One region of the Nocardia sp. CDC519 genome, then DNA from elsewhere that is predicted to be linked to it. Evidence: riboswitches for the same ligand, from Rfam matches in the RefSeq annotation. Region 1 holds a riboswitch; each other region holds the start of a gene.
What was found. Region 1 has a riboswitch for S-adenosylmethionine ahead of AC5W7N_RS23240 (ABC transporter substrate-binding protein). Riboswitches for the same ligand answer to the same signal wherever they lie in the genome.
Positions count from the first base shown of each region.

Region 1 (3,469 bases):
TCACCAATATTCGCGCCGAGGTGAGTTACGCCGACCCGAACACCCGCTCGTTCGCCGGCTGGGCAGGCATCGTCGGCGGCATCACCCTGGCCGTGGCGGCCGTGGTGGCGGCGATGGCCTACGTCAACCGCAATCCGGCGCCGCCGAACGCCCCGGAACCGAGCTTCGACCTCGGCCGTTGGTGGCGCGAAGTGCGCAGTAAGTAGGTAAGGGTGTGCCGGCCCGGCGTGGTCGAGCGACGATGACCGGCGGGGCTGGTGGGTTGCGGCGTCGGCGCGCCGCTTCCGATGCGCGAGCGCGGCGCGAACCGCATCCGCTGGTCGCGCGGGCGGTGCGGGTGGGCGCCGGGATCGCGGTGGCGGGATGCGCTGTCGCGGTGGGGAATCTGCTGACGATGCGCCGGTTGCGCCCGGGCCCGCCGGTGCCCGAGCCCGTGGCCGTCTGTGTCCCCGCGCGCGACGAGGCCGAGCGGCTGCCGCGGCTGGTCGCGGATCTGCGCGCGCAGACGGGTGTGCCCGGGTTGCGGGTGCTGATCCTCGATGACGGCTCGACCGATGGCACCGAGACGGCGGCGCGGCACGCGGCCGGCGACGACCCGCGCATCACCGTGCTGCGCTGCGACGACGAACCCGAGCCGGGGTGGACCGGTAAGGCCGCCGCGTGCGCCGGGCTGGCCGAGGCGGCCGCCGCGACCGGCGCCACCGCGTTGATCTTCGTCGATGCCGACGTGCGGCTGGCACCCGCGGCGATCGCCGCGGCGGTGACCGAATTGCGGGCGCGGCGTTGCGCACTGGTCTCGCCCTGGCCGCGGCAACTCGCGCACTCGGCCGCCGAACAACTGGTACAGCCGCTGCTGTGCTGGTCGTGGGCCACGACGCTGCCGATCGCGCTCGCGAACCGGGGTGCGCGCCCGTCGATGGCGGTGGCGTGCGGGCAGTTCCTGGCCTTCGACGCGGCGGCCTACCGAGCCATCGGCGGGCATGCTGCGGTGGCGGGCAGCGTCACCGAGGATCTCGATATCGCCAGGGTGATGCGGCGTCAGGGCCTGCGCACCGAAGTGGTGGCGGCCGGATCGATGGCATGCACTCGCATGTACCGTGATGCGGCCGAACTGGAGGCCGGGTATACGCGGTGGCTCTGGTCGGCCTACGGCGGTTCGGCGGCAGGTGGTTTCGCGGTGGGCGCCGTTGCCGCGCTCGCCTACTGGGTGCCGCCGCTGGCCCTGATCGCCGGGCACGGGCGGGTCCGGCGGATCGGCCTGATGGGCTATGTGGCCGCGGTCGCGGGACGACTCGTGACCTGCCTCCTGGACAGCGGTGCGGCACCCGGTCGCGACGACATCCTCGCCGCGTGCGCCCATCCGGTATCGGTCGCGGCCTACCTCTATCTCTGGGCACGTTCACGCCGCGCCCGGCGGCGCCGGACACTCGTGTGGAAGGGCCGCTCGCTCACGCAGTGAGGCCGAGACCCGTGATCTCACACTCTCCGAGCAGGCGCCCGCGGCACCGTTTCGCACCCCTACCCGACCGCGCACCGGCTCGCCGGACAAGGGCTCAACTCACCCTGATTACTACCATTGTGCTGCGGTTTCCCTGCGACGCATGATGATTCGGCCCGACCGGAGGCCCACCCGGTTCCGGTCCGGCGACACCATCCAGAGCGACCGAGAGACCTGGCTCGCCGACGTCGCAGCAACCCCCCGGTCAACGGGTGCGGGTGCTTCTGCCGGGACCGATGGAGGCACACATGGTCGAGTCCGCAGGCCGCACGTCGCGGCGCCGCGCCGGGCTCGTCGGTCGTGTCAGAAAGGACGACGACATGGCCGTACCCGTCAAGGCGGCTTTTGCCGGCGCGGTGCTCACCGCCGCCGCCACCCTGGCCGCCTGCGGCTCCGGGACCACGACGCCGGGGCCCGACGCGGGCCCTCCGCAGCCGGGCGGGGTGTTGCGCTATGGCCTGTCACAGGCACCGACCTGCGCCGATCCCGCGCAGGCCGGCACCAACCAGACGATCTATGTGACGCGGCAGGTGGTCGATTCGCTGACCGACCAAGATCCCGAGACCGGCGAGTTGCGGCCGTGGCTGGCCACCAGCTGGGAGATCGCCCCGGACGCGAAGACGTTCACCTTCCACCTCGCCGACGGGGTGAGTTTCAGCGACGGCTCACCGCTGACCGCCGACTCGGTGCGCAAGAGCTTCGATTCGATCGTGCGCACCCTCGGCGCCGTCAAGGCACCGCTGGGCAGCAGCTACCTCACCGGCTATGTCGGCACCACGGTGGTCGATCCGTTGACGGCGCGGGTGGAGTTCAGCGCGCCGAATACGCAATTCCTGCAAGCGTCCTCGACGCCGCAGCTCGGCATCCTCGCCGACGCCACCACCGCCTTGCCCGCCGAGGACCGCTGCGCGGGTACGGCGACGGTCGGCTCGGGTCCGTTCACCTACGCCGACTACCGCCAGGACGTCTCCGCCACGCTGGTGAAACGCCCCGGCTACCGCTGGGGCTCGGCGGTGTTCGGCCATCGGGGTGAGGCCTACCTCGACCGCATCGAGTTCACCGTGGTGCCCGAATCCGGGGTGCGGACCGGTTCGCTGTCCTCGGATCAGCTCGATGCGGCCAGCGACGCGCTCCCCCAGGACGCGCCGCAGATCGAGGCCGGCGGCGGCCGGGTGCTCAGCACCCCCAATCCGGGTATCCCGTTCGGATTCCAGCCGAATGTGACCCGTGGACCGTTGCGTGATCCCGACGTGCGCCGTGCGCTGCTCACCGCGATCGACCGGCGCGAGCTCGTCGACACCGTGCTCGGGCCGCAGTTCCGTCCGGCGACCAGTGTGCTCGCTTCCAGAACGCCTGGCTACCAGGATCTTTCCCGGACAGTGGGTTTCGATCCCGACGCCGCGCGGGCCACCCTCGATCGGGCGGGCTGGCTGCCCGGCGCGGACGGCATCCGGGCCAAGGATGGCCAGCGCCTGGGATTCGCGGTGACGTTCAGTCAGGTGTTCGCCGGTAATCAGGCGATCCTCGAACTGATCCAGCAGCAGCTGCGGTCGGTGGGCGTGGACCTCACGCTGGACCTGGTGTCCATTGCCGAGTACACCGCACGGCAGAACAGCAAGGATTTCGACGCGCTGTACTACAACAGCACCCGCGCCGACGGCGACATCCTGCGCACCGGATTCGGCCTGGACGGCCGCAATTTCAATGTCCGCCCGCCGATCCAGGCTCTCGACGACGTGCTCAGCGCACAACTCGGTGCGGTGGACCCACAGGCACGGGCGGCGCTGATCGGGCAGGCACAGCAGCAGATCCTCGATCAGGGACTGTGGATCCCGACCGTCGAGTTGTCGCAGGCCATCGGTGCGGGCCCGGCCGTGCAGGACCTGAAGTTCGACGCCTCGGCACGGTTGCAGTTCTTCGACACCTGGCTGAGCGGACGCCGGCCATGACCCGGTATGTGCTGCTGCGGTG
Region 1 is NZ_CM183377.1:5,152,913-5,156,381, forward strand. Features, by position in the region: gene AC5W7N_RS23230 (LppM family (lipo)protein) at 1-206, shown strand, start outside; gene AC5W7N_RS23235 (glycosyltransferase family 2 protein) at 242-1,459, shown strand; SAM riboswitch class I at 1,648-1,741, shown strand; gene AC5W7N_RS23240 (ABC transporter substrate-binding protein) at 1,819-3,447, shown strand; gene AC5W7N_RS23245 (ABC transporter permease) at 3,444-3,469, shown strand, end outside.

Region 2 (3,469 bases), 2.9 Mb from region 1:
GCTTCGAGGAACTTCCGCGCCGCGTAGGCGAAACCACTGAGTCCGCCGCGGTCCCACAGTTCCGATCCCGGCAGGATCAGCAGCGCACTGTCGGCGGCGTCGAGTTCGGCCAGCGCCAGATCCGGCACGATGCGCATCCCGCCCATGGTGGTCACGGTCTCGCCCATCGGCGCGACAGTGCGGACCTGAAAGCTACCGGGTTCGCGCTGCAAACCCACGTTGTGGTTGATCTGCGCGATCGCCGCACCCACTTCCCAGTCGGCGAGCAGATCGTAAACGGCTACGTGCACTGTCTTCGTGGTCATGACAGTATGCTGTCATGTTTGACAGGATGCTGTCAATACCTCGGATGTGAAAAAGGGCCGGCACCACCGGGCACCGGCCCTTTCCGCAGCGTACGGACGCCGCGGCGAGCGAACTCAGCTCAGCGCGTGCTCCAGATCGCCGAGCAGATCCTCCACATCCTCTAGCCCCACCGAGATGCGCACGACACCGTCGCTGAGCCCGATGGTGGCGCGTCCCTCCGGCCCCATCGCGCGATGGGTTGTGGTGGCCGGATGGGTGATCAGGGTCTTCGCATCACCCAGGTTGTTGGACAGGTCGACGATGCGCAGCCGGTTCAGCACCTCGAAGGCGCGCTTCTTCGCCTCGTGCTCGGGCGCCTTCAACTCGAAGGTGACAACGGTGCCGCCGCCGCTCATCTGACTCGCGGCCAGGTCGTATTGCGGATGCGATTCCAGGAACGGGTATTTCACCCAGCTGACAGCGTCGTTGCCCTCCAGGAACCGCGCGATCCGCAGGGCGGATTCGGTCGAATGCTTCACCCGCAGCGGCATCGTCTCCAGGCCCTTGAGCAGCGTCCAGGCGTTGAACGGGCTGAGCGCGGGGCCGGTGTGGCGCATCAGATTCTTGACCGGCCCGCCGATGTAATCCGCGGAACCGAGGATCGCACCGCCGAGCACCCGGCCCTGCCCGTCGATGTGCTTGGTGCCCGAATACACCACCACATCGGCACCGAGCTCGAAGCCGCGTTGCAGCAGGGGCGTAGCGAAGACGTTGTCCAGCACCACTTTCGCGCCCGCCGCATGGGCCAGCTCGCTCACCCGGCGCACGTCGACCAGGGTCTGCATCGGGTTGGCAGGGGTCTCGAAGAACACCGCGGTGGTCGGCACCGACAGCGCCTGCTCCCACTGGTCGAGATCCTCGCCGTCGACGAACACCGTCTCCACGCCCCAGCGCGGCAGAATCTCGTTGCACACCACGAAACACGAACCGAACAGACTGCGCGCGGCCACCAGCCGGTCACCCGCACCGAGCAGCGCGCCCAGCGCGGTGAAGACCGCTGCCATGCCGCTGGCGGTGGCGAAGCACGCTTCGGCGCCGTCGATCAGCCGCATCCGCTCCTCGAAGGTGGCGACCGTCGGATTGCCGTAGCGGGAGTAGACGAAATGCTCGACGTCACCGGTGAACGCCGCCTCGGCCGCCTCCGCACTCTCGTAGACGAAGCCCGAGGTCAGGTAGAGCGCTTCGGAGGTCTCCTCGAACCCAGAGCGCCGCAGGCCGCCGCGCACGCCGAGGGTGGCCGGACCGACGCCCTCCGGCAGCGGCCGGTCGAACGCACCGCCGGTGATCACGACTGCCGCCAGGGCAGGCCGTCGGCACGCCAGCCGGCGCTACCGCGGTGACCGAACTCGTCGAGCGGGCCCTCGAACCCCTCGCTGACGTTGTACGACGGCTCGATGCCCGCGCTGGTCGCCAGGCTGGCGGCATGCGCCGAACGCTGGCCGGAGCGACACAGGAACACCACCGGGGCATCCGGGTCACGCCCGTCGAGGATGGTGCGCAGCTGCTGGGCGAACTCGGGATTACGCGCGCCGGTGCCGTCGACCCATTCGATCAGCACGGTCTGCCGGTCGATGGCGCTGGTGTCGGGGATGCCGACGAATTTCCATTCGGCCTCGGTCCGCACGTCCACCAGAACCGCCCGGGGATCGTCGCGCAATATCTCCCACGCCTGTTTCGGAGTGATGTCGCCGGCATAAGTCATGTGTGGCACCTTCCTCGAGAATCCGCACTTGCCGCATCTGGCTTCGATGCGCGCCAGGTCGTCACCCGGAGCACCCCACCGCGGAGGAGGGTTGCCGGCCAGCAAGCCGGGGCTTGACGCTGGCACTCATGACCTGAAATGAGATTGCCTGGCCGGGGGTTGCCCTGTCAAACCCCCGATCAGGGCCTTGCGCTGGGGTTCAGTGGCAGACCAGCCAGGTGTTGTCGACCCGTTTCAGGGTCCAGTTCCCGGCTGCCTCGGCGCCATCGACCTTGCTGGTGACGGTGGCGGTCGCGCGGTCGCCCTCGACCTTCAGATCCTCGAGTTTCGTGATTTCTACGGCTTTTCCGGTCTCGCCTTCGTCCAGCCTGCCCGCCATCGGCGAGCGCTTCGGATCGAAGTCCGGGCACACCGCCTCCTCCGGCGGAAGCAGGCCGTAGCGCGAACTCACCTCACCGAAGTCACGCACCGCGGCGGCTACCCGGTCGGCCTCTGTGACATTTTTCTCAACCGGCGAGACCAGCTCGGCGATGACGATGACGGCGAGCACGAGCGCCGCGATCACCGCGGCGATGATGAACGGCGCCATCGACCGGGTCGAATCGCCGGATTCGGGCTCGTCGCCCGGTTCGCGCCGGGCCGCGCCCGGATCTGGCTGCTGATCGCTCATGAGCTGATGATCCCTTGGTCCCCCGAGGCCACTCGCGAGGCCCCCGATAGAATCGGCGGGATCGCGGCCGGTGCCGTGCAGGTGAAATCCAGCCGTGCGTCAAGTTAGCCTAAGCTAAACACCGACGCCCATTAACTGTCTCGACCAATAAGGTGCGCGTAAACGATGACCGAACAGACCGCAGCTGCACGCCCGCTCCGCATCGCGATCGTGGGTGCCGGACCGGCCGGTATCTACGCCGCCGACGCGTTGATGAAGTCGGATGCGGATGTGTCCATCGACCTCTATGAGCGCATGCCGGCGCCGTTCGGCCTGATCCGCTACGGCGTCGCCCCCGACCACCCGCGCATCAAGGGCATCATCACCGCCCTGCACAAGGTGCTCGACAAGCCGCAGGTTCGCCTGCTCGGCAATATCGATTACGGCTCCGACATCACCCTCGACGACCTGCGGGTCTACTACGACGCGGTGATCTTCTCCACCGGCGCCAACGCCGACCGCGCCCTGCCGATCCCCGGTATCGACCTGGACGGCTCCTACGGCGCCGCCGACTTCGTCTCCTGGTACGACGGCCACCCGGATGTGCCGCGCACCTGGCCGCTGGATGCGGAGAAGGTCGCCGTCCTCGGTGTCGGCAACGTCGCGCTGGACATCGCGCGCGTGCTGGCCAAGACCGGCGACGAACTGCTGCCCACGGAGATCCCGCCGAACGTCTACAAGGGCCTCAAGGAGAACAAGGCCGTCGAGGTGCA
Region 2 is NZ_CM183377.1:1,481,721-1,485,189, reverse strand. Features, by position in the region: gene AC5W7N_RS06650 (DJ-1/PfpI family protein) at 1-305, opposite strand, end outside; gene AC5W7N_RS06645 (O-succinylhomoserine sulfhydrylase) at 420-1,634, opposite strand; gene AC5W7N_RS06640 (rhodanese-like domain-containing protein) at 1,631-2,047, opposite strand; SAM riboswitch class IV at 2,067-2,181, opposite strand; gene AC5W7N_RS06635 (Rv0361 family membrane protein) at 2,247-2,717, opposite strand; gene AC5W7N_RS06630 (FAD-dependent oxidoreductase) at 2,883-3,469, shown strand, end outside.
Region 2: another riboswitch for S-adenosylmethionine. It lies ahead of AC5W7N_RS06640 (rhodanese-like domain-containing protein); the one in region 1 lies ahead of AC5W7N_RS23240 (ABC transporter substrate-binding protein).

Region 3 (3,469 bases), 1.3 Mb from region 1:
TTCGACGGCCACCTCGTCGACGCCATGAACGAGGCGATCCTCGCCCACGACCCGCAGGGCCGCACCGTGCCCTACATGCTGTCGGGCGGCACCGACGCGAAAGCGTTCGCCCGCTTGGGGATCCGCTGCTTCGGCTTCGCGCCGCTGCGGCTGCCGCCGGAACTGGACTTCGCGGCCCTGTTCCACGGCGTCGACGAACGGGTCCCGGTCGACGCCCTCGAATTCGGCACCCAGGTGCTGGAACACTTCCTGTTGCACAGCTGAACCGATCCGAGATGAGGAGCCAATGAGCTACAACCCCTATGACGCTCTCCCGCAGGTCCCGTCCTTCACCGTGACCTCCGACGATGTGGCCGACGGCCAGAGGTTCGGCAACGACCAGGTCAGCGGCGTGTTCGGGGCCGGAGGCAAGGATGTGTCGCCGCAGCTGTCGTGGTCGGGTTTCCCCGACGGAACCAAGAGCTTCGGCGTCACCGTCTTCGACCCCGACGCACCGACGGCCTCCGGTTTCTGGCATTGGGCCGTGGCGAACATCCCCGCCACGGTGACGTCGCTGCCGGCCGGTGCGGGCAGCCAGGGCGGTGAACTGCCAACGGGTGCGGTGCAATTGCGCAACGACGGCGGCTTCGCCGGCTTCGTCGGCGCCGCCCCACCTTCCGGGCACGGACCGCACCGCTACTTCATCGTCGTGCACGCCGTCGACGTCGACTCCCTCGACATCCCCGCCGACGCCAGCCCGGCCTTCCTCGGTTTCAACCTGTTCTCCCATACCCTCGCCCGCGCCACCCTGGTCGCCACCTACGAGCAGAACTGAGCAGGACAGGCGACGGTGTTATCGACGATCAACGGCACCCCGGCCGCGTGCGCGACCTCGGCGATACCGGGAATGTCGAAGACCACGCTGCTGGGGTTGGCGATGGTCTCACCGAAGAACGCCTTGGTGTTCGGGCGCACCGCGGCCCGCCACTGCTCGAGATCGTCGGGATCGTCGACGAAGGAGACCTCGATCCCGAGCTTGGGCAGGCTGTAGCGGAACAGGTTGTAGGTGCCGCCGTACAGGTGCGGGCTGGACACGATGTGATCACCCGCGCCCGCGAGGTTCAAGATCGCATAGGTCTCCGCGGCCTGCCCCGACGCCACCAACAACGCCGCAACCCCACCCTCGAGCGCGGCGATCCGCTGCTCCACCACATCCTGGGTGGGATTCATGATCCGGGTATAGATATTGCCCGGCTCGGCCAACCCGAACAACGCCGCCGCATGATCGGTATCACGAAAGGCATACGACGTCGTCTGATAAATCGGCAACGCGCGGGCGCCGGTGCTGTCGTCGGGCGCTTGTCCGGCGTGGATCTGCTTGGTCTCGAAAGACCAGGTCGCGGTCGGATCGGGCGCTGTGGCGTCGGTCAAGGAAGGCTCCAAAGGTTGTTCGCCGGGATTACGGGGTTATCTGTGCGCGAGCGACAAACAACAACAACACATCTCGGTGACCTCCTACGCGCGCGCTTGCTTCCGACTCTCGGAAGCCCGGTCCTCACCCGGAGCACCCCACCGCTGCAGGAGGGTTGCCGTCCAGCTAGCCGGGGCTTTGCACTGGCTCTCATGACCTGACCGACATCGTAACCGGCGCCATGTCGCGGACCGAACCCCGGCTTCCCATGTCCGGGATCGGAGGCGAGTGACCTGCGGCGGAATCGACGGCGGAGCGTAATCCGCCTCACACCCTGCCCTACCCGCGCGGTGAGATAGCCACCAGCAGTACGCTTGTCTTGTTTGCACCAGACGTCTCGCGGACAACACGAGGCGTATACGTTGTCTGTTGAACAGCTGGGGTCCGCTCACAAGCGTGTTCGCCTGGCCGTGCAATGAGGGCACCATCCTAGGAGGACACGAAGATCCATGTCCAAGATCAAGGTTGAAGGCACCGTCGTAGAACTCGACGGCGACGAGATGACCCGGATCATCTGGCAGTTCATCAAGGACAAGCTGATCCACCCCTATCTCGATGTGAACCTCGAGTACTACGACCTCGGCATCGAGTACCGCGACAAGACCGACGACCAGGTCACGGTCGACGCGGCGAACGCCATCAAGAAGCACGGCGTCGGCGTGAAGTGTGCCACCATCACCCCCGACGAGGCCCGGGTCGAAGAGTTCGGTCTCAAGAAGATGTGGCGCTCGCCCAACGGCACCATCCGCAACATTCTCGGCGGCACGATCTTCCGCGCGCCGATCATCATCTCCAACGTTCCGCGCCTGGTGCCCGGTTGGACCAAGCCGATCATCATCGGCCGTCACGCCTTCGGCGACCAGTACCGCGCCACCGACTTCAAGGTCTTCCAGGGCGGCACCGTCACCCTGACCTTCACCCCCGACGACGGCAGTGAGCCGATCGTGCACGAGGTCGTGAAGATGCCCGAGGACGGCGGCGTCGTCATGGGTATGTACAACTTCAAGAAGTCGATCGAGGACTTCGCGCGGGCGTCGTTCAACTACGGCCTGCAGCAGAACTACCCGGTCTACATGTCGACGAAGAACACCATCCTGAAGGCCTACGACGGCATGTTCAAGGACACCTTCCAGGAGATCTTCGACGCCGAGTTCAAGAGCCAGTTCGACGCCGCGGGCCTGACCTACGAGCACCGCCTGATCGACGACATGGTCGCCTCCTCCATGAAGTGGGAGGGCGGCTACGTCTGGGCCTGCAAGAACTACGACGGCGACGTGCAGTCCGACACGGTGGCGCAGGGCTTCGGCTCACTGGGCCTGATGACCTCGGTGCTGCTGACCCCGGACGGCCAGACCTGCGAGGCCGAGGCCGCGCACGGCACCGTCACCCGGCACTACCGCCAGCACCAGCAGGGCAAGCCGACCTCGACCAACCCGATCGCGTCGATCTTCGCCTGGACTCGTGGTCTCGAGCACCGCGGCAAGCTGGACAATACCCCCGAGGTGATCGGCTTCGCGCAGACCCTCGAGGACGTCGTCATCAAGACCGTCGAGGGTGGTCAGATGACCAAGGACCTCGCGCTGCTCGTCGGCGGTGACCAGGGCTACCTGACCACCGAGGAGTTCTTGGCCGCGCTGGACGCCAACCTGGCGCGCGCCCTCCGCTGAGCCGGTTTCGGCAGACCGAACCGCTCGACAGGACCGCTGCCGGCCGTGCGGCGCCCCTACCGAGGCGCTGCGGCCGGCGACATGGTCCGGCTGAAAACGGGCACCCCGCACATCATGCGGGGTGCCCGAAGTGTTTTCCGGGGTCAGTGCACGGCGGCCGGACGCCCGGCGAGCAACCCGGTGACGGCGGCGGTGAAGCTGTCCGCGCCGCGACCCGCCTCGGTCTGGGTGTCGAACAGCCGTTGCAGCGGGTCGAGCAGTTCGGTCGACACACCCTGGTTGCGCGCGGCCGCCCGAATGTTGTCCAGCCCGATCCGATTGGCGGTGAGGTCGGAGAAGTTCACCGGGAACT
Region 3 is NZ_CM183377.1:6,437,737-6,441,205, reverse strand. Features, by position in the region: gene AC5W7N_RS29635 (M20/M25/M40 family metallo-hydrolase) at 1-264, shown strand, start outside; gene AC5W7N_RS29630 (YbhB/YbcL family Raf kinase inhibitor-like protein) at 287-814, shown strand; gene AC5W7N_RS29625 (PLP-dependent transferase) at 799-1,410, opposite strand; SAM riboswitch class IV at 1,498-1,608, opposite strand; gene AC5W7N_RS29620 (NADP-dependent isocitrate dehydrogenase) at 1,900-3,117, shown strand; gene AC5W7N_RS29615 (NAD(P)-dependent oxidoreductase) at 3,261-3,469, opposite strand, start outside.
Region 3: another riboswitch for S-adenosylmethionine. It lies ahead of AC5W7N_RS29625 (PLP-dependent transferase); the one in region 1 lies ahead of AC5W7N_RS23240 (ABC transporter substrate-binding protein).

Region 4 (3,469 bases), 2.1 Mb from region 1:
GTGCGGGGACCAGACAGCCGCCGTGCCGCCAGGCCAGCCACATCTCCTCACAGGAGGCGTCGAAGGCCACCGACAGTCCGGCCAGCACCCGGTCGCCGGGGCCGATCGGGGCATCGCGGAGGAACAACCGGGCCTCGGCGTCGACCAGGGCGGCAGCGTTGCGATGGGTTACCGCAACACCTTTCGGCGTGCCGGTGGAGCCGGAGGTGAAGATGATCCAGGCGTCGTCGGCGGGGGAGGGCTGCTGCGGCCCGTCGGGTTGCCCATCGTTTGCCGTGCTGGCGTGCTCGGTCGCTTCGATCCCGGCGGCGGTGACGATCGCGGTGACCCGCGCCTCGCCGAAGACCAGGCGGGCGCGTTCGTCGGGATCGTCGGCGTCCACGGGTACGTAGGCCGCGCCCGCGTGCAGTACCGCGAGAATCGTGACGTAGAGCTCACGGGTACCGGACGGCATCCGCACCCCGACGCGGTCGCCGCGCCGCACCCCCGCCGCGCCGAGGCGCTCGACCGTCGCGGCGATCTCGGCGAGGAGCTCGGTGTAGGTGAGGGCGGTATCGCCGTCGTCGATGGCGGGGGCGTCCGGATGGGCACGTGCCGTCTCGGCGAGGATGTCGACCAGCGTTCGCGCAGGTGGGGCGAGGGTCGAACGTAGCAGCGGATCGAGCTCCTGGACCGAACCATCGGTGTCGATCTGCGGCTGGAGCATCACGTCCGGCCCACCTTCCTCAGCACTGTCCGGCAGTAACCATGTTCGGCGGTACGGCCTCACCAACTAATTCTCGAAGACGGTTGTTTCATACGAGGGTTACCAATGGGCAAACGGAAAACACCCCGGTGACCAGTAGTCAACGGTACCCGCAGCGCGGGACGGGTTGACAGCGGCGCGGCCGGTCTGCCAATCTCGCCACAGGTCATGAGTGCCAGCGTCAAGCCCCGGCTTGCTGGCCGGCAACCCTCCTCCGCGGTGGGGTGCTCCGGGTGACGACCGGGCCGACGCCCGACCGGGCGCGGCAAGCGCGGACTCGACGAATCCTCTTTCGCGGGTCCCTAAGCCGATGGGATGACGTGATGACCGCTGTGTTCGATCAGACCTGTGCCGCCCTCGCCAGGGTCTCCGGAGACGACCTCCAGGTACCCCTCGTACAGGGCGGGACCTGCACTTACGCCAATTTCGACTATGCCGCGAGCGCGCCCGCGCTGGCTCAGGTCGCCGACCGGGTGCAGCGGCTGCTGCCGCTCTACGCCAGCGTGCACCGCGGCGCCGGCTACGCCTCGCGGATCTCCACCGAATGCTATGAGGCCGCCCGCGGTTCGGTGGCCCGGTTCCTGGATGCGGCAGACGACCAGGTGGTGGTCTTCACCCGCAACACCACCGACTCGCTGAACCTGCTCGCCGCCTGCGTGCCCGGCGACACGGTGGTGCTCGATGTCGAACACCACGCCAATTTCCTGCCCTGGCAACGGCGTGGGCGGCGCGTGGTGGCCGCGGCCGATACCGTCGAGGAGACGATTCGCCGGCTCGTCGCCGAGTTGTGCGCGAAACCGGCTGCGCTGCTGGCGGTTACCGGTGCCTCCAATGTGACCGGGGAAGTGCTGCCGCTGGCCCGGCTGGCCGAGATCGCCCACCAGTGCGGCGCCCGCATCCTGGTCGACGCCGCGCAGCTGGCACCGCATCGGCGAATCAGCCTGCGCGAGTGCGGCATCGATTATCTCGCTTTCTCCGGTCACAAGCTGTACGCGCCGTTCGGCGCGGGGGTGCTGGTGGGTAAGCGGGATTGGCTCGATGCGGCGCCGCCGTACCTGGCCGGCGGTGGTGCGGTGCGTGAGGTGCGCGTCGACGGCACCGAGTGGGCACCCGCGCCGCAACGGCACGAGGCCGGTTCGCCGAATGTGCTCGGTGTCGCGGCCCTGGCCGCTGCCTGCGACGCACTGTCCGAGATCGACGCCGAGCGGGTGATCGCGCACGAACGGCGGCTCGCCGAGCGGCTGCGCGCGGGCTTGTGCGCGATCCCGGGTGTGCGGCTGCTGCGCCTGTGGTCCGACAGCCCCGACACCGTCGGCATCGTCGCCTTCACACTCGACGGTTTCGCACCCGGCCAGGTGGCTGCGTATCTGTCGGCCGAACACGGCATCGGTGTGCGCGACGGCCGGTTCTGCGCGCATCCGCTGCTGGCCAGGCTGGGGCTCGATGGCGCGCTGCGCGCGAGCATCGGCCTCGGCACCGATTCCGCCGACGTGGACCGGCTGGTCTCGGCGGTCGCCGCGCTCGTGCAGGACGGCCCCGCATGGGATTACACCTGCACCAGCGGGCTGTGGAATCCGAGCCCGGAAACCAGGTCGTTCACCGGCGCCGAGGATGCGGGTGCGGCGCCCTGCCTCATCGGCTGACCGCCGGCACCGGCCACCGAGGTGTTGCGGGATTCTGGACGACCCGGTGCGAGCACTGCCGCCATCGCATCGGCCCCGGGGCGCAGCCGCTTGCCGTCACTCCGTGGCACCCTCTGCGCGGAGCGGCTGGGTGCCGGTGCGTGGTCCAGCAGCCGGTCAGAGCAGGCCGGGCAGGTGACCGCGCCGAATCAGTCCTCGTCCAGCGGGGTGGGGCGGTGGTAGCGCCCGTTGTGATACAGCAGCGGCGCGGCCGCCGGCTTCTCCTCGGTGGCGTCGTGCACGCGGGTCACCCGGCCGACGATGAAGGTGTGATCGCCGATGGGAATGCGCTGCTCGACGGTTGTGCGCAGCCAGATCGGCGTACCGTGCAGGACCGGTTCGCCGGTGTCCAGCGTGGTCCACAGCGACCGGTCGGTGAAGCGTTCCTCGGCGCTGCGCGCGAACCGCTGCGCGATATGGCGCTGATGTTCGCCGAGGAAATGGATCACCACCGAATCCGCCTCGCTCATCGCCGCCAGGCTCGACGAGGTGTGCGCGATATTGAACGACACCAGCGGCGGTTCCAGCGACAGCGACGCGAACGAGGTCGCCGTGAACCCGACCGGGCCGTTCGGCGACGACAATGTCACCACCGTCACCCCGGACGGATAGTGCCGCATCGAGGCGCGGTACTGCTCGGCGGTGATGCCGCTCAGGTCGTCGGGCACCCGCAGCCGGGCTTCCGCGGCGGTCGGTTCATGCGCGTCGGTCACATGACGAAACTACTGCCTGCCGCTACACGGGTTTCAGTCCACGTCGATCGGCAGGCCCGCGGTGATGCGTACCAGTTCCCGAAAGGTCGTGCGGAACACCGCATCCGGATGACCGCCGGCCGCCCACAGTTCGCGGTGGTGGGACAGGGCGGTGTCGACCCAGGTGGGAATGTTGGTCGGATGGCCGACGGGGGCGACGGCATCCACGGGATGGCCGGTCACTTCGAGGACGAGCTCGTCGGGGGCGGGCGTGAGGGTGCCTTCCAGCCGTTCGCCGGTGTGGGCGAGATCCACGTCGTGGCCGCCGGAGACCAGCAGCAGCACCGGAT
Region 4 is NZ_CM183377.1:666,385-669,853, reverse strand. Features, by position in the region: gene AC5W7N_RS02910 (Pls/PosA family non-ribosomal peptide synthetase) at 1-706, opposite strand, end outside; SAM riboswitch class IV at 910-1,023, shown strand; gene AC5W7N_RS02905 (aminotransferase class V-fold PLP-dependent enzyme) at 1,069-2,388, shown strand; gene AC5W7N_RS02900 (flavin reductase family protein) at 2,577-3,047, opposite strand; gene AC5W7N_RS02895 (YbaK/EbsC family protein) at 3,174-3,469, opposite strand, start outside.
Region 4: another riboswitch for S-adenosylmethionine. It lies ahead of AC5W7N_RS02905 (aminotransferase class V-fold PLP-dependent enzyme); the one in region 1 lies ahead of AC5W7N_RS23240 (ABC transporter substrate-binding protein).